DNA from 3 places in the Lysinibacillus sp. FSL L8-0312 genome. Region 3 is predicted to be linked to each of the others. Evidence: riboswitches for the same ligand, from Rfam matches in the RefSeq annotation. Region 3 holds a riboswitch; each other region holds the start of a gene.

The links. A riboswitch is a leader RNA that binds a small molecule or an ion and turns the genes downstream of it on or off. The one in region 3 is predicted to bind S-adenosylmethionine.
Region 1: it holds a riboswitch for S-adenosylmethionine, as region 3 does, so the genes downstream of both, MHI22_RS13290 (bifunctional homocysteine S-methyltransferase/methylenetetrahydrofolate reductase) here and MHI22_RS11370 (methionine ABC transporter ATP-binding protein) in region 3, are expected to answer to the same signal.
Region 2: it holds a riboswitch for S-adenosylmethionine, as region 3 does, so the genes downstream of both, MHI22_RS18820 (MetQ/NlpA family ABC transporter substrate-binding protein) here and MHI22_RS11370 (methionine ABC transporter ATP-binding protein) in region 3, are expected to answer to the same signal.

Annotation. Positions count from the first base shown of each region.
Region 1 covers NZ_JBBOOV010000001.1:2,624,426-2,635,234, reverse strand. The annotation lists gene MHI22_RS13305 (SEL1-like repeat protein) at 1-495, shown strand, start outside; gene MHI22_RS13300 (globin-coupled sensor protein) at 1,120-2,412, shown strand; gene MHI22_RS13295 (protoporphyrinogen oxidase) at 2,644-4,038, shown strand; SAM riboswitch class I at 4,138-4,238, shown strand; gene MHI22_RS13290 (bifunctional homocysteine S-methyltransferase/methylenetetrahydrofolate reductase) at 4,330-6,177, shown strand; gene metH (methionine synthase) at 6,170-9,601, shown strand; gene MHI22_RS13280 (GNAT family N-acetyltransferase) at 9,707-10,207, shown strand; gene MHI22_RS13275 (fatty acid desaturase) at 10,318-10,809, shown strand, end outside.
Region 2 covers NZ_JBBOOV010000001.1:3,730,353-3,741,161, reverse strand. The annotation lists gene MHI22_RS18855 (aspartate aminotransferase family protein) at 1-1,150, opposite strand, end outside; gene MHI22_RS18850 (CoA-acylating methylmalonate-semialdehyde dehydrogenase) at 1,172-2,701, opposite strand; gene MHI22_RS18845 (amino acid permease) at 2,725-4,137, opposite strand; gene MHI22_RS18840 (PucR family transcriptional regulator) at 4,361-5,929, shown strand; gene MHI22_RS18835 (carbon-nitrogen family hydrolase) at 5,981-6,775, opposite strand; gene MHI22_RS18830 (pyridoxal phosphate-dependent aminotransferase) at 6,872-8,041, shown strand; gene MHI22_RS18825 (PPC domain-containing DNA-binding protein) at 8,163-8,666, opposite strand; SAM riboswitch class I at 8,789-8,893, shown strand; gene MHI22_RS18820 (MetQ/NlpA family ABC transporter substrate-binding protein) at 8,982-9,812, shown strand; gene MHI22_RS18815 (methionine ABC transporter ATP-binding protein) at 9,918-10,809, shown strand, end outside.
Region 3 covers NZ_JBBOOV010000001.1:2,238,157-2,248,965, reverse strand. The annotation lists gene MHI22_RS11390 (arsenate reductase family protein) at 1-202, shown strand, start outside; gene gcvH (glycine cleavage system protein GcvH) at 409-789, shown strand; gene MHI22_RS11380 (TOPRIM domain-containing protein) at 880-1,221, shown strand; gene MHI22_RS11375 (thioredoxin family protein) at 1,236-1,547, shown strand; SAM riboswitch class I at 1,604-1,707, shown strand; gene MHI22_RS11370 (methionine ABC transporter ATP-binding protein) at 1,791-2,819, shown strand; gene MHI22_RS11365 (methionine ABC transporter permease) at 2,809-3,477, shown strand; gene MHI22_RS11360 (MetQ/NlpA family ABC transporter substrate-binding protein) at 3,548-4,396, shown strand; gene MHI22_RS11355 (nucleotide sugar dehydrogenase) at 4,918-6,243, shown strand; gene MHI22_RS11350 (polysaccharide deacetylase family protein) at 6,260-7,690, shown strand; gene MHI22_RS11345 (glycosyltransferase family 2 protein) at 7,687-9,558, shown strand; gene MHI22_RS11340 (polysaccharide deacetylase family protein) at 9,555-10,809, shown strand, end outside.

The DNA of each region.
Region 1 (10,809 bases), 390 kb from region 3:
GCTGCTGAAAAAAATGTGGCAGAGGCGATGTTTACGTTAGGAATTATATACGAGCAGGGACTGGGTGTCGAAGCAGATGTAGAAGCAGCCTTTAATGCCTACAAAAAATCAGCAGAGCTAGGTTATGTCGAAGCGCAATATCGGCTTGGTGGAATATATTTAGAGGGACGCTTGGGTCAAACAAAGGAGGTAAACCGCGGCCTCTTTTGGTATGAAAGAGCGGCTGAACAATATCATGTAGATGCCTTTTATGATTTGGGCTATATATGGAGTAATGGACTAACTGGTATACGCAATATCGAAAAAGGTATTCATTGGTTTAAACAGGCTGCAATTCAAGGAGACGCGGATGCTAAGCTACAACTAGGGCATATTTACAATAAAGGTGAAGGAATTGCTAGAAATCTGAAAGAAGCCATCAAGTGGTATGGCCTCGCAGCAGATGCTGGTGTTGCAGAAGCTTCTAAAATATTACAGGAACTTAAAGGATTGTAAATTTTGTGTGAAAAAATATAGTTTATTTGAATTATTTATTTGCCATACATTTATAAAACTTTTGATTTAAAACGGGCTGTGTTTTTAGGTATATAGATTCTCTTGTGGAGAGGGTAAAAAATATTGATATAGTGATATTTAAAGAAGATTAATAAAAAAGGATAAGAAAAATAAAAAAAATAGGCATAATAAACAAGAAAACGGGTAAAAAAGCTACCAAATAATATTGTGGTAGCTTTTTTCTTATGCATTACCATTAATTTTAAGATAGGGACTTTTGGTGTGGTATATGTAAAAAAACGGAATCGATAAGATTGACAGCAATTTATAAAATGATTAATGTAAATGAGTGATTTTGAAATAAAGCATACGTAAATAAGTCTACTGTTAGTCATGTACTGACTAGGTCTGCTTGCTGAGCGGGAATATTTTTTATGTGATTGTACAAAGAGGTACTCGACATGCTTTTGGAGGAAGTGTGCCAGACAGAAAGAGTATTAGCCCATAGCATAATAGCTAATCTGTTTTTATCGGTATTTTTTCTTGTATCAATCAATATGTTAAAAAAGGGATTTGGTGTTTCTCAGCCTGCTGAAAGTAAACGGAATGAAAGAGGGAAGATGTGTGATTTTTCAAAAACAGAGAAAGACGAAGGTATTGGATTTACAGCAATATACAGTAAAAATGGATTTGTCTACTCGCCAATCAATGGTGAAACAAATTGAAATGCTGAATCTAACGAAGCAAGACTTACAATATTTAAAAGCTTTCCAGCCATATGTTATGGACAATGTAGATCACATCGTAAACCGTTTTTACAACATGATAGGAACAGAGCATCATTTGGTAGATATTATAAGTCATCATAGTTCTGTAGACAGACTTAAAGTAACACTACGGCAGCATATTATTGAAATGTTTAACGGAACCATTGATGAGGTGTATTACCAAAGACGAGTAAAAATTGCAAAGGTACATGTTCATATTGGGCTTAGAACCCAATGGTATATTTGCGCATTCCAAGATTTATCCATATCATTTATTGATTTAGTCGAAAAAAATATAGAGCACCCCCAAGATCAATTTAATACGATCAGGGCCATATCGAAAATTTGTAATTTCGAGCAGCAGCTGGTTTTGGAGGCTTTTGAAAACACTGTAGAACAAATGAAAGAAAAAATGATGCATGAGAAAGAAGCTATTGAACGACAAATTGTTGATTCTTCCGAAGCACTTGCCACAATTTCTCAGGAAACAAATAATTCATTTTGCTGCTTAAGCAAGCAATCTGACGAAATTAAACAATTGGCTAAAAAATCACTTGATGTCTCAACACTGGCTGAAAATCAAGCACTTGAAGGTCGTGAACGTTTAAAAAATCAATCACAAAATATGCTTAATATTATTCATTCACTTCATGATATAGAAGAAAATATTGAACAATTATCGGATATGTCTAGGGAAATGGAGACAATCATGAATGTTGTTACTAATATTGCTAATCAAACCAATCTGTTGGCATTGAATGCTGCAATTGAAGCGGCGCGTGCTGGAGAAGCGGGCAAAGGCTTTAGTGTAGTGGCTGATGAGGTGCGTAAATTATCTATTCAAACGAAGGATTCGGTTACTTCGGTGGCATTGTTATTGAAAAAAACGAGTGAACGGACAGAGAAATTAGAGCATTCTCTGGCAAATATTCAAGATGAAGTGGCGTCAGGTGAGGAAAACATGTTACAAACTGAAGGTCAATTTACAAGCATATTGGGAGCCATGACAGAAGCAAAGGATCAAAACGACTGTATGGCAACGAAAATACAAGCAATCGTCGGGATATTAAACGAGTTAGGGACATCATTTACAGAAGTAACGAATTCAGCAGAAAACTTAGCAAGCTTTTCCCAAAATCTAAAAGGATAGACTACTAAATTAACGTTTATGTTTCCGTATTTTTTAGACATATTAAACACTATAGTACCTATAAATATGTGTATTTTTGTAAATCTTGAAATGGAAATTCCATATGATTAAGCTAGAGCTATCTCACAGATGAGGTAGCTCTATTTTTGCTAAATTTGTAAAGGGTTTAACGTAATTTTCAATGAAAATAAGTTTATACTGTAGGAAGAACTAAAAATAGGGGCGGTTACTATGAAAACAGTTGTTGTATTAGGTGGCGGTATTACAGGATTATGCACAATGCATTATTTACAACGTCAAGTGAAGGAAAATAATGTAGATGTGCGTCTAGTGCTTGTAGAAAAAAATACATATTTAGGGGGCAAATTATATTCAACACATGAGCAAGGTTTTATTATGGAAACAGGTGCTGACTCGATTGTAGCTCGTCATAAAGGTGTTATGGAGCTTGTACAGGAGCTTGATTTTGAGGAGAATCTAGTTTACAACGAAACAGGTATTTCCTATATTTATACGAATAATGAATTACATGCCATTCCGGCAGATTCTACTTTTGGAATACCAATGAGTTTGGCATCCTTGGAGCAAAGCACATTGATTACAGAGCAAGGTAAACAAGATGCATTAAAAGATTTGACTTTACCAAACAAAGACTTCACAAAGGAAAGTTCAATTGGAGAGTTTTTAACCTATTATTTAGGGGAAGAGCTTGTGAAAAATCAAATTGCACCCGTTCTTGCAGGTGTTTATTCAGGGGATTTACACCAGCTTTCGATTGCCTCTACTTTACCGTACTTGATTGACTATAAGAACGAGTATGGAAGTATCATAAAAGGCTTTGATGCGAATCGTGAGCAATTTGCTAAAGCAGCCAATAAAAAGTTTATATCGTTCAAAAACGGTTTATCTTCTCTAATTGATCGTCTCGAACAAACATTAACTGATGTAGAGATCATCAAGGGTGTCGCAACTGTCAATGTTCAAAAGCAAGAAAACCACTATTCAATTGCCTTAGCTAATGGTGAAAGCATCGAGACAGATTATGTCGTTTTAGCACTGCCGAATGAGGCTGTTCAAGGCCTACTACAGGATGAATCATTAAACCGTTATTTTGACCAATTTACGACAGCTTCAGCAATTACGATCTATTTAGGTTTTGATGTACCAGACTCTAGATTGCCAGCAGATGGAACGGGCTATATTGTCTCACATAATTCTGACGTTACATGTAATGCTGCAACTTGGACAAGTCGTAAATGGAGGCATACATCAAGAGATCATAAATTACTTGTGCGACTCTTTTATAAAAGCATCAATCCAGCATATGAGCAACTCCGTGCCATGTCTGACGAAGAATTAGCAGCGGTTGCTTTAGAGGATGTGCGCAAGAGCCTAGGAATAGAGGAACAGCCAACAGTTATTAATGTCACAAAATGGATTGATCAAATGCCAAAATATGATCTAGCTCACCGTGAAGCATTACAAGGTTTAGTTCAAGAATTACAAGAAAACTATCCTAATCTATCCATCGCAGGTTGTTCATACTTTGGGGTAGGGATTGGTGCTTGTATTCAAAATGGGAAAAAAATCGGTGAGGAGCTTGCAAAGGAACTAGCCAATTTCTAAGCTTTTAAGTGAAAAATATCTTTGTTATGTGAAATAGTCTTGACTCATTCGTCAGTAAACGATATGATTCTTTTAATTATTTAAAAAATTCATACTACATTCTTATCAAGAGAAGCAGAGGGACTGGCCCATTGAAGCTTCAGCAACCAACTTTTTTGTCAGGTGCTAAATCCAGAAGACCATTGAGTCGAAGATGAGAAGGAAAAAACAATGATGAGTCATTAAAGCCTTCTTTTTTTTATAAAAGAAGGCTTTTTATTATACAGAGATATAGGAAGAGAGGCTAGTTTAATGAGATTGCTTGAAAGGTTAAAAACGCATGTATTGACGGCAGATGGCGCAATAGGCACAGTACTTTATGGCTATGGTTTGGAGTATTGTCATGAGGAAATGAATGTACAGAAACCTGAGTTAATTGAAAAGATTCATAGAGAATATATTGCAGCTGGTGCTGATATCATCCAAACGAATACGTATGGTGCAAATGCCATTAAATTAGCTCGCTATGGATTAGAATCGCGTGTCCAACAATTTAATGAAGCAGCGATTACAATCGCAAAGCGAGCTGCGGCAGATGGAGGTCAGTTTGTCTTAGGGACAATTGGTGGTATTCGTGGTATTCGTAAAAGTGATGCAACGTTAGATGAAATCTTAGCAACTATTGAGGAGCAAGCGAGTGTTTTACTTGCTGGGAATCCAGACGGCCTTTTACTCGAAACCTATTATGATTTTGAAGAATTAACAGCTACCTTAAAGATGCTACGGACAAAGACAAAATTACCGATTATTGCGCAAGTTTCCATGCACGAACCTGGTGTTTTACAAAACGGTATGTCTTTAAATAACGCCCTGCATGAGCTAGAAAAACTTGGTGCGGATATTGTGGGTGTCAATTGTCGTCTAGGTCCACACCATACTATTCAGGCGTTTGAAGGTGTAGAACTTCCTGATAAGGCATTTATGTCGGCTTATCCGAATGCTTCACTCCTTGACTTAGAAGATGGACGTGTCGTTTATGAGTCAGAAGCTGAATATTTTGGTCGAGCGGCTGTAGAATTACGTGATCAAGGGGTACGCTTAATTGGGGGCTGTTGTGGTACGACACCGAAGCATATAGCAGCAGCGAAGAAGTATTTAGAAGAGTTATCACCAGTTCATGAAAAGTATGCCAAACCCGAGAAGATTCAAATTGTTCGTGAAGCAGAGCCAACGAAGTATGAACCTCTTCATGAAAAAGTAAAGCGCGAACGCTCTGTCATTGTAGAGCTAGATACACCTAGACATCTGGAAATTGATGGTTTTCTGGAAGGGGCAAAACAATTGTATGATGCAGGAGCAGATGTCGTCATGATGGCAGACAATTCTCTGGCTTCTCCACGTATTAGCAATATTGCTATGGGTGCATTGTTGAAGAGTACTAATGGTGTACGTCCTCTAACACATATTACATGCCGAGATCGTAATTTAATCGGTCTGCAATCACATTTAATGGGGTTAAATGCATTAGGAATTCATGATGTGTTAGCTGTTACTGGTGATCCAACAAAAGTTGGGGACTTCCCAGGTGCCACAAGTGTTTATGATGTCTCATCAATGGAGCTGATCCAATTAATTAAGCAGTTAAATCAAGGCATTTCCTTCTCAGGTAAACCACTTCGTAAAAAAGCAAATTTTTCAGTAGCTGCTGCATTTAATCCAAATGTCCGTGTATTAGATCGTGCTGTGGCACGCTTAGAGAAGAAAATTGAGTATGGAGCAGACTACTTTATTTCACAGCCAGTATATACGAAGGAAAAAATTGTGGAAATTTATGAGGCAACCAAGCATTTGCAAGCACCTATTTATATTGGTATTATGCCCGTTACAAGTTATAAAAGTGCTGAATTCTTACATCATGAGGTGCCAGGCATAAAATTATCTGAAGATGCCTTAGCAAGAATGAAGGCCTGTGGTGAAGATAAAGAACGTGCAACATTTGAGGGGATTGCCATTGCGAAGGAATTAGTTGAGGTGGCTGCACAGTATTTCAATGGCATTTACCTTATCACTCCATTTTTACGTTATGATGTGACATTAGAGTTGATGAAATATATTGAGCAATTGGATGAACAGAAAAAAGGGGTAAGTATACATGGCTAAGCACTTGATTGAAAAGCAACTAGAGAAACGTATTTTAATTCTTGATGGCGCAATGGGAACAATGCTACAAAACGAAAACTTATCCGCTGAGGATTTTGGCGGGGAGGAGCTTGATGGCTGTAATGAAAATCTTGTGCTTACTAGACCTGATGTAATTAAGGAAATTCACCATAAATATTTAGAGGCAGGCGCAGATATTATTTGTACGAATACTTTTGGCGGGACACCTCTTGTGTTAAATGAATATGATCTTGGCGCAAAAGCGGAAGAAATTAATAAACGTGCCGTCGAAATTGCTCGTCAAGCAGTGGATAACTTTTCAACATCAGATTGGCCACGCTTTGTTGCTGGCGCAATGGGTCCAACAACAAAAACATTATCCGTAACTGGCGGTATTACATTTGATGAGCTAGAGGAAAACTTTTATGTACAGGCGAAGGCGTTAATTGAGGCAGGAGCAGACGTCCTTTTACTAGAAACTAGTCAGGATATGTTAAACGTAAAAGCAGGTACTCTAGGTGTAGCACGTGCTTTCGCGGCAACTGGCAAAGAACTACCCGTCATGATTTCAGGAACAATTGAACCGATGGGTACAACACTCGCAGGGCAAACGATTGATGCTTTTTATATTTCTATTGAACATATTAAACCACTATCCGTTGGCTTAAACTGTGCGACTGGACCAGAGTTTATGACGGATCATATTCGTTCATTAGCAGAGCTTTCCACAGGCTATATTAGCTGTTATCCGAATGCAGGCTTGCCGGATGAAGAAGGTTGCTATCATGAATCACCAGAATCTTTATCACAAAAATTAAAAGGCTTTGCAGAAAAGGGCTGGCTTAATATTGTAGGTGGATGTTGTGGGACGACTCCAGCTCATATCACAGCTATCCGTGAGGTTTTAAAAGATGAAAAACCACGCCAAATACCAGAGAAAACACATGGTCATGCGGTATCAGGAATCGAACCATTATTGTATGACGATTCTATGCGTCCATTATTTATTGGTGAAAGAACGAATGTTATAGGCTCTCGTAAATTTAAGAATTTAATCATTGATGGGAAGTTTGAAGAAGCTGCAGAAATTGCACGTGCGCAAGTAAAAAATGGTGCACACGTTATTGATATTTGTTTAGCCAACCCTGATCGTGATGAATTAGCTGATATGCGTGGTTTTATGCAGGAGGTTGTGAAAAAGGTTAAGGTTCCTCTTGTAATCGACTCGACAGATGAAAAGGTCATTGAGGAAGCATTAAAATTTTCTCAAGGAAAAGCCATCATTAACTCTATAAATCTAGAAGATGGTGAAGAACGATTTGATGCAGTAATGCCACTCGTAAAGAAGTATGGAGCCTCATTGGTAGTTGGAACCATTGATGAAATAGGAATGGCCGTTGATCGTCATCGCAAGCTTGAAATTGCCGAACGTTCCTATAAATTATTAACTGAAAAATGGGGACTTGCACCGGAGGATATCATTTTCGACCCGTTGATGTTCCCTGTAGGGACTGGTGATGAGCAGTATATTGGATCGGCTCTAGAAACAATTGAAGGAATTCGACTAATCAAAGAAAAGATGCCACAGACATTAACTGTACTGGGTGTAAGTAATATTTCATTTGGCTTACCACCAGTTGGCCGTGAAGTACTGAATGCTGTGTATCTTTATCATTGTACACAGGCCGGCTTAGATTATGCCATTGTCAATACAGAGAAACTAGAACGTTATGCATCCATTCCAGAGGCAGAAATTAAACTTGCAAATGACTTACTGTTTAATACGAATGATGAAACATTAGCAGTATTCACAGACTTTTATCGTGATAAAAAGAAAGAAAAAACCGAAGCGGATATACCAAAAACGGTTGAAGGTCGTTTAGCTTATTATATTTTAGAAGGTACAAAAGAAGGGCTGATTGAGGATTTAGATGCTGCACGCGAAATCTTTGAGGCGCCACTTGATATTATTAATGGTCCTTTAATGGCTGGTATGGCTGAGGTAGGTCGATTGTTTAATGATAACCAACTCATTGTAGCGGAGGTTTTACAATCAGCAGGCGTGATGAAGGCTGCTGTTGCCCATTTAGAGCAATTCATGGAAAAGGATGAAGAGAGTGCTGGAAAAGGGAAAATGGTTTTGGCTACCGTTAAAGGAGATGTGCACGATATTGGGAAAAACCTTGTTGATATTATTTTAAGTAATAATGGCTATAAGGTTGTCGATTTAGGCATTAAAGTAACACCAGCACAATTGATTGAAGCGATTCGCAAGGAAAAACCAGATTTTATCGGGCTATCAGGCTTACTGGTAAAATCAGCGCAACAGATGGTCATTACTGCTCAGGATTTCAAAGAGGCTGGCATTGATGTACCGATTTTAGTTGGTGGAGCTGCACTTTCTCGACGCTTTACAGAAACAAAAATTGCAGATGAATACAATGGTCCAGTTATTTATTCAAAGGATGCTATGCAGGGATTAGAGCAAGCAAATCTATTAATGGGTAAGGAAACGCGTGCGAATTTCTTAGCTGAAATCCAGGAATCTCGTCAAAAACGTCTAGAGGCAGATGTAAAAAGAGCTGCACGTCCAGCTAAAGAGATAACAATAAAGCCAGTACGTACTGTAAAGGGAGCGTCAGTATTTTTACCAGCTGATTTACGTCGTCATGTGAAGAAAGACTATGCAGTATCGCATTTATATCCATACGTCAATATGCGTACATTGCTGGGACATCATTTAGGCTTGAAAGGGCAGGTTCAGCAATTGCTAGATGCCGGTGATTCACGAGCAACAGAACTAAAGGATTTAGTAGATGATTATTTAAAAAGTGATTTATTAAAGCCTTCAGGTTTATATCAATTTTTCCCTGCTCAAGCGGATGGGGATGATGTCGTTGTTTATGATCCTGCCGATAGTAAAACAGAAATTGAACGTTTTACTTTCCCGCGCCAGCAAGTAGAACCATTTTTATGTCTTGCCGATTTCTTAAAAACGGTAGAGAGTGGAGAAATGGATTATATTGCGCTCATGGTGGTAACAGCAGGGCAAGGGGTTATGGCAACAGCTCGTCAGTTAAAAGAGGCTGGCAAATTCCTTGAAAGCCATGCACTGCAATCGACTGCACTAGAATTAGCAGAGGGCTTTGCTGAACGTATGCATCAAGAAATACGTGACCAATGGGGCTTCCCAGATGCCACTGATTTTACAATGAGAGATCGTTTTGCAGCTAAATATCAAGGGCAACGTTTTTCTTTCGGTTATCCTGCGTGTCCTAACTTGGAGGATCAGGAAAAACTATTCGGCTTATTAAAGCCTGAGGATATTGGCGTTCACCTTACAGAAGGTTTTATGATGGAGCCTGAAGCATCTGTTTCAGCGATTGTTTTTGCTCATCCCGATGCTCGCTACTTCAATGTTTAAGGCGTAAAATAGGAGGATATAGATAGTCAATGAATTGACTATCTATATCCATTCCATTGAATCATTGAAGAGTGTGAGGACAATTTCATTAAGGAAGTGAGCAGGATGATTCGATTCATGGAAGAAAAAGATATACCTGAGGTTTTAGACATCTATAATGATATTATTTTAACAAGTAAGGCTGTCTACCGATATGATATACAAACTTTAGATGAAAAAATGCGATGGTATAAGGAGCAGCAAGCATTCGGCAATCCACTGCTTGTATTTGTGGAAAATGGGATTGTTGCTGGCTTTGCTACTTATAGTCAATTCCGTCCTTACCCTGGTTATCAATATACAATGGAGCATTCCGTCTACGTGCATAATGAGCATTATCAAAAGGGAATTGCAACGAAGCTCATGCATAAGCTTATAGCGATTGCAGAGGAGCGGGGTGTCAAAACACTCGTTGCTGGCATTGATGGAGAAAACATTGCTAGCATTAAAGTACATGAAAAATTAGGTTTTGAATATGCAGGTACAATTAAAAATGCAGGCTATAAATTTGAACAATGGCTAGACCTTGTGTTCTATCAGTTGCATTTGAATGGACCAACATCATAAAAAGGATATGACAAATGTCATATCCTTTTTATGATGTTTGCGTCTGTTACTGACTTGTACTCTTGTTTTATGATGAGGTCATAAGAAAAAAAGAAACGAGGGAGTAAAGGATGGCAACTATTAAAGAAAAAACAAAAAAGTTACGCCAAGATGTAGCGCCATTTGCTAAATCTAATACGGGTAAAAGTGTTTTTCAAATGATAAATACACTTGTACCGTTAATTGCATTGTGGGTGGCTGGTTACTTATTAGTAGATGTTTCACCTTGGCTAACAGTTGGCTTAAGTGCCATTTCAGCGGGGTTTGTCGTACGAACTTTTATTATTTTTCACGATTGCACACACGGATCATTTTTCAAAAGTAAAAAGGCAAACGACTGGGTTGGATTTTTTACTGGAGTGCTAACATCATTCCCATATGAAAAATGGAAACGTGAACATACAATTCACCATGCAACAAGCTCAAACCTAGACAAGCGTGGTATTGGTGATATTGATATGATGACAGTGGAAGAATATATGCAAGCTTCAAAGGGACAACGATTATGGTATCGCTTTTATCGTAACCCATTCGTTATGTTTGGGTTAGGACCATTATATATG
Region 2 (10,809 bases), 1.5 Mb from region 3:
TATCTGCAACTAATTCAATCCCAATTAATAAACCTTTGCCACGCACATCTCCTACATTTGGATGATGCTGCAATTGTTGCTGCAATGTTTGTAGTGTTGCAGCGCCAATTTCCTTGGAACGCTCAAACAACGCTTCTTGCTCAAGAATTTCAATATTTTTTAATGCAACTGCACATGCCACAGGAGAGCCTCCAAATGTATTCACATGGCGGAAATAGCTGTATGCATCTGAGCCCTTAAACGCCTCATAAATTTCACGCTTCACGGCTGTTGCTGATAATGGTAAATAGGCACTTGTAATTCCTTTAGCCATCGTAATTATATCTGGCTTAACACCGTAGTTCATAAATCCAAAAGGCTTACCTGTTCGACCAAAGCCACAAATAACCTCATCCACAATCAGTAAAGCACCATGCCTTTTACACACTTCCTCAATGCCTTTTAAATAATTCTCTGGAGGCATAATGACACCGCCACCTGTAATAATAGGCTCTAAGATCATAGCCGCAATTGTGTCACTCAGTTCCCATGTCATCGTTTTATCTACAGCCTTTACACTCGCTAAATCCAATGGCGCAATAGCATCGCTTTCATGCTCACGATATTGATCAGGTGGTGCGACATGGATAAAACCTGGAGATAGTGGCTCGTATTTATATTTGCGCTCCGCCTGCCCCGTTGCCGCTAAAGCCCCAAAGGAGTTACCATGATAAGCACGGTAGCGTGAGACAATTTTATAGCGTGAGCTTTGTCCTTTTTGCTGATGGTATTGCCGAGCAATTTTAAAGGCTGTTTCATTCGCCTCTGATCCACTATTGGAGAAGAAAATAACGTAATCTCCACCAAGTAGTTCATTTAGCTTCTCAGCTAATTCCACTGCAGGCAAATGACCCTGAGATAATGGTGCATAAGCATTTTTCATCATTTGCTCATGTGCCGCATCTGCTAACTCTTTCCGTCCATAGCCAACATTGACACACCAAAGCCCTGCCATTGCATCAATATATTCCACACCATCTGTATCCATAATTCTTGCACCATCAGACCTTTCTACTACATATGTGGCTTGCGGATTATATGGTTTCATAGAATGCCAAACATATTGCTCATCCTTGGATAATACATCACTTTTAAGATTTGTCTGTGTCATCATCAAACACCCCTCACTATATTAGTTTTTCGCATCATTATTACTTGGGAACGCAAAGGAACTTGTTGTATCCTCCGTTTCATCTGGCCAGCGCTCAGAAATCGTTTTGGCCTTTGTAAAGAACCTTGCCTGATCTGGGCCAAACATATGCCCTTCACCAAACTTAGAACGTTTCCATCCACCAAAGTTATGATAGCCAACAGGGATTGGTATAGGTACGTTCACACCTACCATGCCGACTTCTATTTCCTCTTGGAATTTCCGTGCTGCTGCTCCACTGCTTGTAAACATGGTTACCCCATTGCCAAGCTCATGGTTATTGATTAAATCTATTGCCTCTTGTAATGAGTCCACCCCTACAACAATACGTGCTGGACCAAAGACCTCTTCTTTAAAGATCTTCATTTCCGATGTGACATTATTAAGGAGGGTTGGGCCAAGATAAAAGCCATTTGACGTTTCACATACTTTCGGATTTCTTCCGTCAATCACAAGATTTGCCCCTTCAGTGACTGCCTCATCGATAGAACGAATAATCGTTCCTTTCGACTCTTTAGTGATGACTGGTCCGAAATCGACGTCTTTTTCTGTATAGGGTCCAACCTTTAGTTGAGAGATTTTATTTTTTAATAGTTCCGTAAACCGTTGTTCGGTATCTTTGCCTACAACAAGTGCACCTGAAATCGCCATACAGCGCTGTGATGCTGCACCATACGCTGCTCCTAAAAAGGCATTCGCCGTTTGTTCTAGGTTGGCATCTGGCATCACAATCATAAAGTTCTTCCCACCACCAAATGCCGCAACACGTTTATTGTGCTTTGTTCCTGTTTGATAAATATATTCAGCAACAGGTGTTGAGCCAACAAATGAGATAGCTTGAATCTCTTTATTTTCTAATAGTTCATTGACAGCCTCTTTATCTCCATTGACAACAGTCCAAATGCCATCTGGTAAACCTGCCTCTTTCCATAATTGACTTATATAGAGAGCGGACATCGGTACGCGCTCTGATGGCTTTAATATAACGGCATTTCCTACTGCCACAGCCATGCTTGTAATCGCAAGCGGTACCATAACAGGGAAATTAAATGGTGCGATAGTTGCCACTACGCCGAGTGGTGATTTGGCAGAAAAGGCATTTATATTACCACCTACATTGACTGAGTACTCTCCTTTTAGCATTTGCGGTGCACTGATCGCCATATCAACGGATTCAATACCACGAACGATTTCACCTTTTGCATCGTCCTTTGTTTTACCACTTTCCTGACAAATCACATCGATAAGCTCTTCCTGTTTTTCTACTAACAACTGACGGAATCGATGTAACACTTCTACCCGTTTACCAATTGATCGTTTTTTCCATGCTGGAAAGGCTTCTTTTGCAAGCTGAATAGCATGCTTTACCTCATCTCTTGAAGCAAGTGGTACTGTTGCAATAACCTCTCCTGTTGATGGATTATAAACCTCTGAAAATCGGCCACTTGTACCAGCTACCTCTTCCCCTTGGATAAAATGTGTGAGCGTTTTCATTTCTTGCTGAACTGTCATAATTAGACCACTCCTTTATCGTATTATTGTTCAAAATCGAATTCTTCTTTGCTAAAAATAGAACTTGATTCATCGGGTTGTTTAATCGTTTTTTTCTTTTGAGTAAGTACATAGAAAATCATCACAATAGCGACGACAACGCATGTAAATAAAATTTGTGAGCGCATAGACTCTATAAAGAACATCGCCATTAATAAAGCTGTTGTAGCGAGTATTGTGAAATACGTTAAATAAGGGAAAAACCACATCTTCACCTTTAATAGCTCTAAATTTTCTTGTTCAATCTTGCGTCGCATTCTTAATTGTGAAAAGGCAATGATTAAATAAAGTATTAAAGTAATCGCACTACAAGAGCTCAGTAAAAACATAAAAACTTTATCTGGTGAAACATAATTCATAATAACTGCAATATACGAGAAAAATGTTGCTGCTAAAATGGCATTGACAGGTGCACCCTTTTTGTTTAATTTTAAAAATGCTTTTGGCGCTTCTCCCTTTTCTGCTAAAGAAAATACCATGCGTGATGTTGCATAAAGTGCTGAATTTAAACACGATAGCACCGCTGTTAACACAACAAAATTCATAATTTGTGCGGCAGCAGGAATTCCAATATAATCGAGTACCGCTACATAAGGACTTGTTAAAATATCGGAGGAATGCCAAGGCAATAGCGTTACTACAACCGCTATAGAGCCCACATAGAAAATTAAAATCCGCCAAGTAATGGAATTGGTAGCTTTCGTTACAGCAGCTAATGGTTCATCTGATTCACCAGCAGCAATGGCCACAATTTCTGTTCCCATGAAGGAGAAAATAACAATGACGACACCCATTAGAACAGCACCAAAACCATTAGGTAAAAAACCACCTTGCCCGACTAGATTGGTCATACCTACAGCATTAAAGTTTGGGGCGATGCCAAAAATAATGAAGGCACCAAGACCAAGGAAAACCACTATACTTGCAACCTTAATAAGAGAGAACCAATACTCAAACTCACCAAATGCTTTGACAGAAAGAACATTCGTTAAAGTAAGTGCTACGGTTAGTAACAAACTTAATAGCCATAAAGGCATCCCGTCATACCAATATTGAATAATGGCTGCCGCTGCTGTTGCTTCTAGTGCAATCGCAATGACCCAGAAAAACCAGTACAGCCATCCAATCATAAAACCTGCCCACGGGCCAATGGCTTCATGCGCATAATGTGCAAATGAGCCACTCGTTGGATTAACAGCTGCCATTTCGCCTAGCATACGCATAACTAAAATAACGATAATTCCTGCAAATATATACGATAAAATGGCTCCTGGACCAGCTAAATTAATAACTGAACCACTCCCCATAAATAGGCCAGCACCGATTACTCCTGCAATAGCAATCATCGTCATATGCCGCTTCTTTAACCCTCTTTGTAAATGCGTTTGTTGCTCCATATCTGTCACCCCTTTTAGTAGATTGCTTGATCGCTTACAAAAATTTTACATGTTTCATAACGTTGAAGTAATAGACAAACTGTAAAATTATATACTTTTGTTTTAAACATAATGTAAAATAGACTAAATATTCTTAAAATACCATATCCACGAATTTATAAGAAAATATAAATCATCAGACAGAAAAAAATATACAATGCATACAACTAAGGGAGGGGCTAAATTGAGTCCGTTTCAACTTAAAGTACTAGATGTTTTGGAAAATAAGTATTTTCATAAGGCAGAGGTTGTGGCAGGTCATGAAGGATTATCAAGGATTATCAAATGGGTACATGTTCTTGAAATCGTACAGGTTGATCATTTTTTAGTTGGTGAGGAGTTAGTATTAACAACAGGAATTAGTCTCCAGCATAGTATCGCTAATTTTACCGCATTTGTAGAAGCCATCATTCAAAAAAATTGTGCTGCTCTTTGTATTGAGTATGGCTCTTATATTCAGACCGTTCCAAAAGCAATACTAGCACTGGCAAACCGGCATCAGTTTCCCATTATTGTTTTTCATGAGGCAGTTCCTTTTGTTCGTATTACGCAGGATTTACATAGCCAAATTATCAATCAGCAATATTTAATGATTTCTTCGCTAGAATCTTATGCACAAGCTTTGAACAAAAATGCTGTCTTAGGACAAAACACAGAAGATATTTTACAAAATATGTATAATGAATTAAAAACACAAATCATGTTTTCCATTAAGGGACGCAATCCTATCTTTTTCCCCAATACGACACACCAAAAACGACAGCAGCTATTAACATTGAACAAGTCTGCTCAGCAATTTAAACATGGGCCTATTTTTATCTTTGATCAGCATTATGCAAATTTAACACTCTATCGAGAGGATGGACTATTTTCAGAGTTTGAATTATTAATATTAGATCGTACAGCAACGGCGCTGGCACAGCTATTAATGCGAGAGTTTTATATTGAGGAAAAAAAGAATATTGAGGATGCTACAATTTTAGTCGATTGGATTGATCAAAAATTATCTAAGGAAGAAATCTATAAATTTATCGTTACACATTACGCGGGCTATACACAATCTAGTGGAGCTGTCTTTATTTTATCCTCTCCTACTACAGTGACAAAGACACAGGAGGATATGGTCTATAGTAAGCTTTATTATCGAAATCTCTTTGAGCAACATGGATTTATGCCATTTTTATTCGAAAGAAAAAGCTATATTATTTTTATTTTACTTCATACGAAAGACAGTAAAGCTATTCGTGACATATTGAATAGCATTTTTTCCACACTGCCCAATACCGACTTTTATAAAAAGCAGCAAGCACAAGGTTTTCAAATAGCCGTTGGAAAGGTTGTTTGCGATGTAGAAGAAATTCCTAAAAGCTATCAAACTGCTTTAGAAACTTTATATATTTGCCGCAAAGTGCAAACGTCCTCTTTCTTTTATGATGATTTGCATTTATATCATTTAATCTATAAATTACAAATGCAAGTGAATTTACAGGAAGTGATTTACGATTATTTACAGCCCGTTATTGAGTACGATAAAAAATACAATAGCAAGCTTCTTGAAACATTACAGGTTTATTTACAAACAAATGGCTCCAAGCAGCAAACAGCCAACCAATTATTTATTGTTCGTCAAACACTCTATCACCGCTTAAGAAAGCTTGAAGGTTTACTAGGTGAAAATTTCATGAAAGGACATAACCGCATTACATTAGAATTTATGCTATTGGCAAATTCATTGATTGAGGATAAGGGCTAGAAAAAAGATGGCACGCTCAAAAGATTACTCCCTCTTGAGCGTGCCCCTCTATTAGCCTTTCACGACAACATCATGATATAGTCCTGGTCTACGGTCGTCATAAACTGGAATTCTTCCACGTACTTCATCGACAATAGAAAAATCTACATCAATCACCGCTACTTCTTCATCCTCTGCACCGATCCAAAGTACTTCTCCCCAAGGCTGTATAATCATCGATTGGCCATTAAAGTTTTCTACCTTTTTTGAAATGCGATTAACTGCTATTACAAAACATTGGTTCTCAATCGCACGAGCTTGCAGCAATGTTTTCCAATGATCAATCCTTGGTGTTGGCCACTGGGCTGGTACAAATAATACCTTTGCTCCTTGTAATGCGTGTGCACGTAACCATTCTGGGAAACGAATATCATAACAAATGACCCCAGCAGCTTCAATATCTCCTAGAGCAAATCGATTCATTTCATCCCCTGCTTCTAAGTAGAGATGCTCATCCATTAAACGGAAAAGATGTGCTTTGCTATATTCCCCTACAAGTTCTCCATTGCGATCAAATGTATACATCGTATTATAAAATTTGTCGCCTTTCTTCGTTGAAACAGAACCACCTACAATATGTACACCAAGTTCCTGTGCTAATTCAGCCAAGAAGGATTTCGTACGTTCACCATCGACATCCGCTAGTTCAGGCAGCTTCTCTAACGCATAGCCTGTATTCCACATTTCAGGCAGCACAATAATTTCTGCTCCTTTTTTTGCCACTTCTCGAATCTTGTCCTCAGCTCGTGCAAAATTTTCTTCTACTTTGCCAAAGCCAACATTTAATTGAATACAACCGATTTTCATAGCCATTCCTCCTCTAGACAATTAACAAAAAAAGTAATACTATTTGCTTCATATTCTTCAATAATAATTATTATATTCTGAAAAGGGTGATCATGCATGGAATTCTCTAAAAAACTACAGCAACTACCCACTCAATTTTTTGCAGCGTTAGTTCAAAAAGTAAATAATGCCTTAGAAGAAGGTCGCGATGTCATTAATCTTGGTCAAGGAAATCCCGATCAACCAACGCCCCCTCATATCATTCAAGCATTACAGGAGGCGGCTGAAAATCCACAAAATCACAAATATTCACCATTTCGCGGTATCGCTGAATTACGCCAAGCAGCTGCCGACTATTATAAACGTGAATATAATGTGAATCTAAATCCTGACACAGAGGTAGCGATTCTTGGCGGGACAAAAATTGGACTCGTTGAGCTACCTTTAGCCGTATTAAATCCAGGTGATACAATGCTCTTACCAGACCCTGGCTATCCAGATTACTTATCAGGTGTCGTATTAGGTGATGTCCATTTTGAAGTGATGCCACTTTTAGCTGCAAATGATTTCTTACCTAATTATCATGCATTACCTGATGAAGTGAAAGAGAAGGCGAAGCTACTTTACCTAAATTACCCGAACAACCCTACAGGTGGTACAGCAACACTTGCATTTTTTGAAGAGACCGTTCGCTTTGCGAAGGAACACAATATTATCGTATCACATGATTTTGCTTATGGGGCAATAGGATTTGACGGTAATAAACCTATTAGCTTCCTACAAGCTGAGGGTGCAAAAGAAGTAGGAATTGAAATGTACACACTCTCCAAAACTTATAATATGGCAGGCTGGCGTATAGGCTTCGCTGTCGGTAATGCCGACATTATTGCTGCCATTAATCTAATTCAGGATCATCTGTTTTGTAGTCAATTCCCTGCTATTCAACAAGCAGCAGCAGCGGCACTTACAGTTTCCCAAGAATGTGTGGATGAACTGCGAGCTACCTATGAAGGTCGCCGCAATGTACTCATTGAAGAAGCTCAAAGAATTGGTTGGCATGTAACGGCTCCAAAAGGCTCCTTCTTCGCATGGCTCCCTGTACCATTCGGCTATACTAGCGAGCAGTTTGCCGATTTATTATTGGAAAAGGCTGATATCGCTGTAGCAGCAGGCAATGGCTTCGGCCAATATGGCGAAGGCTATATCCGTGTTGGTTTACTTGTTAGCGAGGAACGCTTACGTGAAGCAATCCATAGAATCGAACAATTACAATTATTCAACCCTTAACCATGCAATGAGGCTGGGACAAAAGTAAAAATGTTAGACCGATTATAAGCTCGGTCTAACATTTTTTAATTCAGGAAGGAACATGCAACTCAGTGAAAAGAAAAAGTTAGTATCATTTTCGCTATTTTTCAATTTTCCTTGGCTGCTGTAAACCGTGTTCTAATGGATAAAATTGAACATGGCCTGTTTCTTCATCAAATTTTCGAAAGTGCTGGATGCCTTGAACCTCAGCTAGCACTATGTCAGCCGTAATAACAGGGTTCCCGCTCTTCATTAAATGCCCCCCTGACACGACGCCCCATTGATCACTCATAGAACCATGGAAATGTGTTTCATATCCCCCATCACGCTTACATACTACGCCAGAGCCTTGGATCAATTCGAGTGGCCCCTCTTTTTTTATGACATCGCTAAAACTTACGTTAATCTGAGATGTTTCATCAGGTACTAAATAAACAAAGCTACTCTTTTGAAGGCTACCTATACAGCTAACAATTGTTGCTGACTCAATATGGTTCTCCTCACAAAGTGCCTCCATTCCTTCAATAATGTCTGTACCCATTAGCAATCGAGCACTCACAACCTTGCCAAATGAACCTATACCATAATTAACTCTTACAGACATTGCTATCCCTCTTTCATGACGAAATATTATAATAATATAAAAAATTTAAAAAATATTTATTGACTTACTATAACCTATAAATTATATTAGTTCTATCGGAATTACAAAAAAATATGATAAATCTCTTATCAAGAGTAGCTGAGGGACTGGCCCTATGAAGCTCGGCAACCTCCTTTTAGAAGGAAGGTGCTAAATCCTGCAAACGATTATCGTTTGATAGATAAGAGAGGACATTTTTTCATGAGCCTCTCTTAGTTTGTAAGAGAGTTTTTTTATTTTCAAAAACCGATAAAAACAATCTTGGAGGTAGTTTTCATGAAAAAGAAAAATAAATTTTTAGTAGGTTTAGCAAGTCTTACATTAGCAGCAGCTCTAGCAGGTTGTGGCTCTAAAGAAGAGAGTAAAGGTCAAGCTGAAGCAATTAATGAAAATAAAATCGTCGTAGGTGTCACATCTGGTCCACACGAACAAATCGCAGAAGTTGCAGCGAAAGTAGCCAAAGAAAATGGGCTAGAAGTAGAGCTTAAATCATTTTCTGATTATGTTTTACCTAATACATCTTTATCTGAAGGTGATCTTGATGCGAATAGCTATCAACACGAGCCTTTCCTCGATACGTTTAATAAAGATCATGATACAGATTTAGTAACAGTAGGCAAAACGATTTTAAATCCAATGGGTATTTACTCTGAAAAATATAAATCCTTTGAGGACATTCCAGATGGTGCAACGTTTGGTTTACCAAATGATCCAACAAATGGTGCTCGTGCCCTCTTTGTTTTACAAGAAGCAGGCTATATAAAATTAAAAGATGGGGCAGATTTAACAGCCTCTATCCGTGATGTAGAAGAAAACAAAAAGAATTTAAAATTCATCGAATTAGAGGCAGCTCAAATTCCTAAGCAGCTTAGTGAAGTAGATGTAGCAGCTATTAATACAAACTTCGCATTGGAAGCTGGCATTAATCCTAAAGATGACGCTATTCTTTTAGAATCTACTGACTCTCCATATGTGAACTATATTGTGGTACGTGCAGAAAATGAAAATGACCCAACAATTAAAAAGTTCGTTGAGGCTTACCAATCTGATGAAGTACGTCAATTCATTGAAGAAGAATTCAAAGGTTCAGTAATCCCTAGCTGGTAATACATTCAGGAAGCTTCTAGTAGCTGAAGAATCTGCCGAAATTCCTCTATGGAAAACGAGCAGATTCTTGCTTTTTAGGAGCTTGAGAAAGGAGCAATCAATCGGATGATTCAATTACAAAATATCTCAAAAGAATATAAGACGAAAAAAGACATCATTAAGGCTGTAGATGGAATCAATCTCCATGTAAAAAAAGGACAAATTCATGGTGTGATTGGCTATAGTGGTGCAGGTAAAAGTACACTCATTCGTTGCGTCAATCTACTAGAGCGACCTACAGCTGGAAAAGTGTTAATCGACAATGTGGACATTACTGCCCTTTCTCTTCATGAATTACGGCAAACACGCCAAAAAATCGGGATGATTTTCCAACATTTTAATCTATTAAAAACGGCAACCGTTTACCATAATATTGCTGTTCCTTTAAAGCTACTTGGCTATAACGAGAAAGAGGTAAAAAACCGTGTGACTAAATATGCTGAAATTGTTGGATTAACAGACAAACTAGGCAGCTACCCTAACCAACTTTCAGGTGGGCAAAAGCAACGTGTTGCTATTGCACGTGCCTTGGCACAGGAGCCAGAGGTTTTACTTAGTGACGAAGCAACAAGTGCACTCGACCCTGAAACAACCGAAGCCATTCTTGAATTGTTGTTAAAAATTAACCGTGAATTAGGCATTACGATCCTGCTGATTACACATGAGATGAATGTCATTCAGAAAATATGTGATGAGGTTTCTGTTCTTGAGTCCGGAAAAGTGGTGGAATTTGGTACGGCTATTGAACTTTTTGCTAAACCGAAGCATCCTACAACGAGAAAGTTTTTAAATACGATTTCACAACGTAATTTATCCCCTTCCCTGATCGAGCAGTTAAATGTTTCAGGCAGTGTCATTCGTTTAACCTTCCTAGGTGAAAGTACTGGTAAGCCATTACTAGCAGAAGTTACGAAAGTGTATGATGTACAACCAAATATTTTAACGGCAAATATTATTG
Region 3 (10,809 bases):
GCCTTTGAAGAAATTTTTTAATACATCGGGTATGAAATATCGTGAGCTTGGTTTAAAGGACAAGCTAGCGGAAATGACTGAAGATGAGCAGCTGGAGCTACTTGCTTCTGATGGGATGTTAATCAAACGTCCAATCGTAACGGATGGCCAAAAAGTAACGCTAGGGTTTAAAGAATCAGATTTTGAGCAAACTTGGAAATAGCCGTATTTAAACAGGATCGAACGACTCTTCTAACCGAGATAAAGTCACCGGCAGATGTCACAAATTTTTAACAGAGATGTATTTCAAGTAACTTGAAAAAATTGTGGACTGCAATTAAGCTCGCACGTAATTGAATCTTGTTTTTATAGGAGAAGTATGGCACACTGAAAGTGAATATATTACATATTTATGGAGGGGTTTTTTGCATGAGCACACCTAAAGACTTACGTTATTCTGAAGAACATGAATGGGTAAAAACAGAAGATGGAAAAGTACGTATTGGTATTACTCACTTCGCACAATCTGAATTAGGAGATATCGTTTTCGTTGAGCTTCCACAAGTTGGCGACGAAATCAAAACAGATGATCCATTCGGTAGCGTAGAATCAGTTAAAACTGTTTCTGAATTGTATGCACCAATCTCAGGTACTGTAGTTGAAGTAAATGCAGATTTAGAAGATAGCCCAGAATTCGTTAATGAATCACCATATGAAAAAGCATGGATGATCGTTGTGGAGCCTGCTGATGCATCAGAAGTTGAAAAACTAATGACAGCAGAGCAATACGAAGAAATGATCGCTGAATAAGACAAGCTATAATCGAAAAACGTCGGAAACTACCGGCGTTTTTTGTTATATAATGACTTATAATGGGGATGTCTAAATGGAGGTGGCGTAATGTTCGAGGGAAAATGCTTAATAGTAGAAGGACGCTCAGATAAGCTACAAATTGAGCCAATTTTAAATGAGAATGTTACAATACTATGTACGAATGGTACAATTGGTGTGCATCAATTAGAAGAGCTGCTCGATCCCTATGAGAGCTGTGAGCTATTTACTTTTTTTGATGCAGATACTTCAGGCGATAAGCTGCGTGCATTAATGGACAGACATTATCCAGAGGCAGAGCATTTACGTACAATGCCAACCTATAAGGAAGTAGAGACGACACCAAGAAAAGTGTTAGCGATGATATTACTGCGTGCACATTTTTCAATCCATAATGAATATATTTTGTAAGGTTGAGTGAGGAAATGGAAGAATGGTCAAAAGAGCAGTGGGAAACGGCTAAACAGTCGGGACAGAAAGCTGCATTTTATTTATATACACCGATGTGTGGAACGTGTGCAGTGGCATCTAAAATGATGGCCATTATTGAACAATTACTGCCACAGCTACCAATAGGTAAAGCGAATATAAATTTTTTAGAGCATGTTGCTGTTGAGCATCAAATTGAAAGTGTTCCGTGTTTACTTGTTAGTGATGGCGGAAAAGTGACAGATAAGATTTATGCTTTTCAATCCGTACCATTTTTATACGAATTGTTAAAAAAATCAATTGACTGAACTTTACTAGCGTGGTAAAGTATCAAATATATTACTAAAACATTAAATATATCGAACTCTTATAAAGAGTGGCGGAGGGAAGTGCCCTATGAAGCCCGGCAACCATCACAAAGTGAAAAGGTGCCAAATCACTCAAAGATTTTTCTTTGAAAGATGAGAGAACGGTTTAACGTTATTATACGTGACCCCTTCTACTTGTCTGTGAGTGAAGGGGTTTTCTATATGAGAAAAGGAGTATTCGCTATGATCCAGCTTCAAAATATTACGAAGAAGTACAAAACAGCAAATGGCGAATTAACGGCAGTCAAAGACGTCAACCTTACCATCAATAAAGGTGAAATTTTTGGCATTATCGGCTATAGTGGCGCTGGTAAGAGTACCATGATTCGTTTATTAAACGGTTTAGAGAAACCGACAACAGGAACAGTAACGGTGAACAGTCAAGAATTTTCATCGATTAAAGGGCAAAAGCTTAGAGCAGCTAGACAAAAGGTAAGTATGATTTTCCAACATTTCAATTTACTTTGGTCTAGAACAGTTGCCGAAAATATTGCATTTCCTCTAGAAATAGCAGGTGTTTCAAAGGCTCAACGTGAAGCACGAGTAAAGGAATTAATTGCACTTGTTGGTCTAGAGGGACGTGACAGGGCATATCCATCCCAGCTTTCTGGTGGACAAAAGCAGCGTGTAGGGATTGCCCGTGCACTAGCGAATAATCCAGAGGTTTTACTATGTGATGAGGCGACTTCCGCACTCGATCCTGAAACGACGGATGCCATTCTTGATTTACTCGTTGATATCAATGAACGTTTAGGCTTAACAATCGTTTTGATTACCCATGAAATGCATGTCATCCGCAAAATTTGTCATCGTGTAGCGGTCATGGAGGCAGGCGAAATAGTGGAACGTGGTGAGGTATTGCAAGTTTTCCAAGCACCACAAGCGGCTATTACTAAAAAATTCGTATCTCAGATTACGGATACAAAGGAAACACAGGATACGGTGGCACAAATCAAAACAAATTATCCAACTGGACAACTTGTCAAACTGATTTTTGTTGGTGAAAAGACCGAGCAGCCGGTTATCTCACATCTTGTGAAACAATTTGATGTAGAAGTAAGCATTGTTCATGGTAATATTTCGCAAACGAAAAACGGTGCATACGGTACACTGATTGTGCAAATTGATGGCTCGAAAACAAATGTGGCTGAAGCCCTTCGTTATTTAAATACAGTCGAAGTACAAACGGAGGTGATCGCAAATGCTAACTAATCTTTTTCCAAACGTAGACTGGGAAAATATGTGGCAAGCTATGTATGAAACATTGTACATGACGGCAATTTCTACAGTTGTCACATTTATTCTTGGGTTAGTCATTGGGATCGTTCTATTTTTAACAAGCCCTAATCAGCTATGGGCTAATAAAATGGTTAACTTTTTAACGGGTTCAATCGTTAATATTTTCCGCTCCATCCCATTTATCGTGTTAATTATTTTATTAATTCCATTTACGAAATTCTTACTTGGTACGATTCGGGGAGCAAATGCGGCATTACCTGCTCTAATTATTGGTGCAGCCCCGTTCTACGCTCGTATGGTATTGATTGCGTTACGTGAAATAGATAAAGGTGTCATTGAAGCAGCCCGTTCAATGGGGGCAAAAACATCCACAATTATTTGGAAAGTACTGATCCCTGAATCTTTACCAGCACTAATTTCAGGAATTACTGTAACGGCTGTTGCCCTCGTTGGTTATACTGCAATGGCAGGGATTATCGGTGCAGGTGGTCTTGGTAACTTAGCTTTCCTAGACGGCTTCCAACGAAATCGCCAAGATGTGACATTAATGGCAACTATTTTGATCTTAGTAGTTGTATTTATCATTCAATGGATTGGTGATCTCATAACGGTGAAGATCGATAAACGTTAGTAAGACTAAAAGAGGTTAATCCGGTTCTAACCGCTAACATATTTGAAACAAATAAAAGGGAGTGTCATAAATGAAAAAGTTATTAGCAGGATTATTTTTATCTATACTTGTACTAGCATTAGCAGCTTGTGGTACAGATAAAAAAGAAGATGCCAATTCAGCATCTGATCAAACAGATAGTAAAGACAATGTAACATTAAAAGTAGGTGCTTCTAATACACCACACGCAGTCATCCTAGATAAAGCAAAACCAATTTTAGCTAAAGAAGGCATCGACCTTGAAATTGAAACTTATACAGATTATGTTCTTCCAAACCAAGATCTAGATTCAAAAACACTTGATGCAAACTACTTCCAACATATTCCATACTTGGAGTTACAAATTAAAGATAATGGCTATGATTTCGTGAATGCTGGTGGCGTTCATATTGAACCAATCGGTATTTACTCAAAAAAATATAAAACTTTAGAAGATCTGCCTGAAGGCGCAACAATCTTACTTTCTAACTCAGTATCAGACCACGGTCGTATGCTATCATTACTGGAAGCTAAAGGCTTAATTAAATTAAAAGAAGGTATTGATAAAACGGCAGCAGAAATAAAGGATATTGAAGAAAATCCTAAAAACTTTAAATTCGATGCGAATACTGCACCAGAAATGCTTGTACAAATGTATGAAAATGATGAGGGCGATGCAGTACTTATCAACTCTAACTTTGCGATCGATAATGGTTTAAATCCAATCGAAGATGCTATTTCTCTTGAAGACAAAGAATCTCCATATGTGAATATCATCGCAGTACGTGCAGGCGACGAAACAAGACCAGAAATTAAAAAATTATTAGAAGTATTAACTTCTAAAGAAATCCAAGACTTCATTTTAGAAGAATGGAAAGGTGCAGTAGTACCAGTACAATAATTCAAAGGGTAAGTGAGTGATCTAACTCACTTACTTTTTTATTAGCCCCCTCAAGTATTGCTCATTAATGATACTTGAGGGGGTTATTTTTATTGCAATTATTAAAAAATGTTGATTTACCAATAATTAATATAATTTAGTGTTGATTTTTTTAGAGTTAGAAAGTAATTCTGAAATTATTTGTTAAATAGGATGAACATTATTGCACAAATATTATTAAATTACATAAAATGTAGGTGTTTATGAGTATATTTTATAATTGTTTAGAAATTGTTTAGTTATAATTAGTACTATATAAATGTTGATGAAGTTTTTTTGAGTTAAATTTATTTTTTTAATCTATTTTGACTAGAAAAATCATACGTAAGTATGTAGCGATGAAAGGAGTCTGTACAGTACGATGATGAGAAGTGATAAATTACTTTGCAGAATGCTTGCCATGAATAACTATGGTCAAACGAAGCTGTAACGAAAAGAACGATGACAATGGACTACTAGATTAGATAAAGGAGTAATTTTTTATGACAATTGAAACGACATCATTAAGCAAAGCTTTATCAAAAAAAATCCACACAAAAAAAGCTACAATTGGGGTTATTGGGCTTGGCTATGTAGGGTTACCATTTGCAGTGGAAATGGTTCAAAGTGGGTTTCAGGTAATAGGCTTTGATAAAAACCAAGATAAAATCATGCAGTTACAAAATGGTCATAGTTATATCGCTGATCTACCTAAAGAAAATATACAGCAAATGCTAAAGAGTAATCAATTTGAGCCAACGAATGATTTTTCTAAGCTTTCACAAGTGGATGTCGTTATGATTTGTGTGCCTACACCTACTACTGCAGAAGGAACTCCCGATATTTCATATATAAAAGAAGCAACACATACCATCGGACAATATATCAAGACGAATGGGTTAGTTATTCTTGAAAGCACAACGTATCCTGGGACAACAGAAGAAATTGTCCAGCCTATTTTAGAAAACTATGGTTTTGTGATTGGTCAAAATTTATTTTTAGCCTATTCACCAGAACGTGTGGATCCAGGAAATATCAACTTTTCCGTATCAAATACGCCTAAAGTGGTTGGTGGAATAACTGCAGCATGCTTAGAAGTATCAAAGATCTTTTATGAAACAGTCATTCATACCAATGTTTGTCCTGTTTCAAGCCCAAGAGTGGCTGAGATGGAGAAATTGCTGGAAAATACATTTCGTCAAATTAATATTGCCCTTGTCAACGAGTTAAGTCAGATTTGCTACAAAATGGATATCGATATTTGGGAAGTCATTCATGCAGCTTCTACAAAGCCATATGGTTTTATGCCATTTACACCTGGACCAGGAGTAGGAGGGCATTGTATTCCAGTCGATCCTAAATACTTATTGTGGGCAGGACAACAACACGGGATCTCGGCAACGCTAATTGAAGCGGCAGATAAAGTCAATGATTCCATGCCTCATTTTGTGGTGAACAGATTAGAAAACTACTTACGTCTACAAAGTAAAGAGCTGTGTAAGGCAAACATTGTTGTCATTGGCGTTACTTATAAGCCCAATATAAATGATTCACGTGAATCTCCAGCACTTCGTGTTATTCAACAACTACTAGATAATCAGTGTCAGTTAAAGATTATCGATCCTTTTATTGAAACCTTTTCTGTAGAGCAAGCTCTTGTCAAGACGGACCTACTAACAGTAGAAATAATCCAACAGGCAGACGCAGTATTAATTTTAACGAATCATTCAGATATTGATTACTCTTTAATTGACCAACAGGCTTCTTTAATTTTTGATACACGAAATACCCATTTTCTGTTTAAAAATAAAAATTATTACAAATTATAAGGAGAATTCATGGGAAATGAAACAACTTAAACTATGTGGTCTGCTCATTCTAATGTTGTTAGCAGGCTGTCAATCTACTCCTAAAGAAACGATTCACCCAGTTGATTCTACCATAGACGTCAAAAAATCTGATGGTACTATGAGTGACTTAATCAGTCATGCCAATATAGTTGTGCCAAAGGTTGCCTTAACATTTAATGGCTTCGCAGATAATGAAACGATGGAGTTACTACTGACAAAATTAGATGAATCGAATATGAAAGCAACCTTTTTTCTAGAGGGGATGCGTGTTGCTCAGGAGCCAGAGCTTGTTAAAGAAATATTAAAAAGGGGACATGAGGTGCAAAATGGTACATTGACATTTCCAGATGTATCAACTTTAGATTATGACCAAACGTATGAAGAAATCGTTTTAACCAATCAAATTTTTAAAGAGCATTTAGGTTATACACCACAATTTGTTCGCAGTCGCTCAGGTGATGTTACCGATAATATGCGCTTAGCAGCAGCAGCACTAAATATGAAGGCCGTTATTGGATTATCTATTAATCCACTTGATCGAAAAATGCAAAGTGCTCAGGAATTGATCGACTATATCGGCCAATATATTGATAGGGGCTCTATTATTCATCTCAACACATACATTAACCCTGCTATTATGGATGCCATTCCTTTATTAGCCCAATTAGCGAATGAACGGGAGTATACCTTTACTACTTTAAGTGATTTATTAGATGAGCGCTATTTAACAAAGTCTGTAGAAGAGATAGCTGGTTATGATGCTGTTAGCCCCAATTTAAATTATGAGCAGGTCAAGCCGAATTTATATTATCGGAAAGAGACGACTAAAAAGGAGATTGCGATTACTTTTGATGACTGGGCACATGAAAAAAGAGTAAAAGAAGTGTTGGATATTTTACGTAAATATGAAATCAAAAGCACCTTTTTCTTGATCGGTAGTGGCGTGGAGAAAAATCCACAATTAGCAAAGATGATTGTAGAGGAAGGTCATGAGGTAGCTAGTCACTCCTATTACCATCTAGATGTTACGAAAATGACACCCGAAGATTTACAGGACGATTTAGTAAAAGCACATAGGGCTTTGACCTATGCGCTACAAGAGCCACCTCTACTCTATTTTAGACCAGCACAAGGCATAATGGATGAGCGAACAGCCAAAATCATCACTGCTGCGGGCATTAAAACGATTGCTATGTATGATATAGCTTCTTTTGATTGGAATTTAGAGTATACAGCACAAGACATTTATGATCGAGTGATGTCTAGGGTCGGGCCAGGAAAGGTCATTGTCATGCACATTTTAGATGGAACTAATACGGTAGAAGCACTGCCACTCATCATTGAAAAGCTGCAACAAGATGGTTACAGCTTTAGTAAAATGTCGACTTGGATTGAAGAAGATTCAAATAGGGATGTGAATGAATGATGAAAACGAAAAAAGAGGTTTTAACCATACCACGCTCTGATCGTCGGATTTTATCAAATATTCCTGATCCCGAAAATGTACGGAGCCTTGTCAATCGGCGTGGCGCATCTTACCAGAAAGATGAAATTGATCCTGCCGATGTGAATGAAATTTATCGGCTCCAACAACTAAGCTTGCGCTATGAAACTCATTTTGAGGTGCAAATTAAACGAGCACGACGTCAAGTGAGTTCAGACAAATACTATGCGGAGGATATTTCAGTAACAGGTATCCTTGTTTACACGAATCAGCCCCATCATTTACTCATCGATGAAATTTTAACAATGAATTTTACAATACCAGGTGGAGCGATGCCTGAGGGCTATGAAGCTAAAGTAAAGTTAAAGGCTAAGGTTAAACGTTTTTTTACGAAAGAGATAGATGGACAAATCCGGTATTACGTTGCCTGTGAATTTTTACAGCCTTTGAATGAATATATGACAAAAAAACGTTGGGGCATTTCTATTTTTATGGCCAGTTTATTTTTATTGGTTGTATCACTTATTGTCATGTTAATGCGAGCCGAAAGTGTGATTTACTTTAGGTTTAATAAATTTTTATATTTATATAGTATTATTGCGGCTACGTTTCTACTAAGTAGATATATATTTGGTATTTTCTATAAGAATGTACCAATCAATCCGAAGTTTGAACCAGGTGTATCGATTATTATCCCCGTGTTTAATGAGGAAGAATGGATTCATCGCACAATTTCAAGCTGTATCAATCAATATTATCCAGTAGATAAATTAGAAGTCATTGTTGTGGATGATTGTTCAACAGATCGTACGGAAGAAAAGGCAAAGGACATGATTGACCTTATTCATCAAGAGGGCCAGCGTTTTAGGACAAATGATCGCTTACAGTTTTATAAGCTGCCACAAAATGGAGGGAAACGGGAAGCGTTAGTAGCTGGTGTTCATCAAGCAAAGCATGATTTAGTTGTTTTTGTGGATTCAGATAGCTTTTTAGAGCCACATGCAATCCGCAATTTAGTACAGCCATTTCAAGATCCTAAAATGGGCGGTGTAGCTGGCCGAACTGAGGTTGAAAATAAATTTACGAATGCTCTAACGAAATTACAAACGGTCCGTTATTATATCGCCTTCCGCATTATGAAAGCGGCTGAATCATGGTTTGATACGGTTACTTGCTTATCTGGGCCATTAGCATGTTATCGAAAAGAGCTTATTTTAAAAAATGAAAAGGCCTGGCTCAATCAAAAATTTCTTGGTCAGCCAGCGACATTTGGTGATGATCGCAGTATGACTAACTATATTTTGAAAACGCATCGAACAGGTTATCAGGACAATGCCATTTGCTCAACGATCGTACCCTCTGACACAAAAGTTTTTTTATCACAGCAAATGAGATGGAAACGCTCTTGGCTAAGAGAATCATTACGAGCATTTTTATTTATGTGGAAAAAAGAACCGTTTATGTTCCTTTTCTTCATTATTGGTTTAATTGTGCCGATTGCTGCACCAATTGTCGTTGTTTATAACTTAATTTATGTACCACTGATGTATGGTATTTTTCCAACCACTTTTTTAATTGGCTTACTACTAATGGCCATGTTAATGAGTTTGGCTCATTTATTCTTTAGAAAAAGTAAATTATGGGGATTTGGCTTTATCTTTGTTCTCTATTATGAATTTATTTTGCTTTGGCAGATGCCAGTTGCTTGGGTGACGTTTTGGAAATCTACATGGGGGACAAGGGAGACACCTCAGGACATTCTCGCGAAAGAAAAGAAAATGGAAAAGCAAAAATTACGAAAATCCCGATTTTCGATGTTAAAAATTAGAAAAATGGGTGAGAAGGAATGAATGAGAGAAATATAGAACTCCAGCCAGCAAAAAAAAATCGTCGAAAAATCATCCGTTCAATCGTGCAATTAATCATTGTAGTTTTGTTAGCTGTTATTTTAATAAAAGCTGTATTTTTAACAGAGAAACGAACAGCTGAAACGGTACCATTAAACAATAAAGAGGGCTTTATTGCCCTTTCCTATTTCGGTGTGAGTAGAAATGATTCACCTAAATATGTGTCCAAAAAGAATTTAGAAGAACAATTAACATTGCTAGAAAAGCAAGGTTATCAAACCATTACGCAACAGGATATTTTAGATTTTTATCAAAAAGATAAACCATTGCCAGAAAAAGCATTGTATTTATCGTTTGAGGATGGACGAACAGACTCCAGTATTTTTGCTCAAAATATTATGGAAAAATTAAATTATAAGGCGACGATGTTTACGTATGCTAATAAAATGGATACGCGAGACAATAAATTTTTAAAGCCTAAAGATTTAAAGCTAATGGAACGAAGCGGTTATTGGGAGCTAGGATCTAATGGATATAGGCTAACCTATATTAATATTTTTAATGATAAGGGACAGTCTCTTGGTGTGATTGATGAAAATAATGTACCAAATAAAACAACGATAGAATACTATAACCACTATTTAATGGACTTTATTCGAAATCAATATATGATTCCAAGTGAAACACGATTAGAGATGGAAAAACGCATTCGCAAGGATTACACATTGATGGAGGAAATCTATCAACAGGAGTTTGGCGAAGTGCCGAAAGCCTATGCAATTATGCATGCCAACTCACTGTATAACAATATGGACCCACTTGTTCAGCATGTCAATGATAAGGAAATTAAAGACAAGTTTCGTATGCACTTCAATTTAGAGTTAGGTGCCTATAATGATCGAGAGGCAGATTTGTATAATTTAAATCGCTTGCAAGTCTCCCCCTATTGGTCAACCAATCATGTCATGATGAAAATCCGTCAAGCTAGTAAACAAAATGTTGAATTCAAAATAGGGGATCTTTCATTAGCACAGAAGTGGGATGTAATGAACGGTGCTGCTGAATTTGAAAACAATGAAGTTACGTTAACATCAGCACCATCAAGTGAAGGGAGAATTCTCTTTAAGGAAGCCTTACCCGAAAACTATCAGGCGCATTTTACTTTTAAGGGAAATGTTGTGGGTCAGCAAGCCTTCTATATTAATTACGATGAAAAAACGAATAGCTATTTGCGAGTTGCATTAGTAGATAATG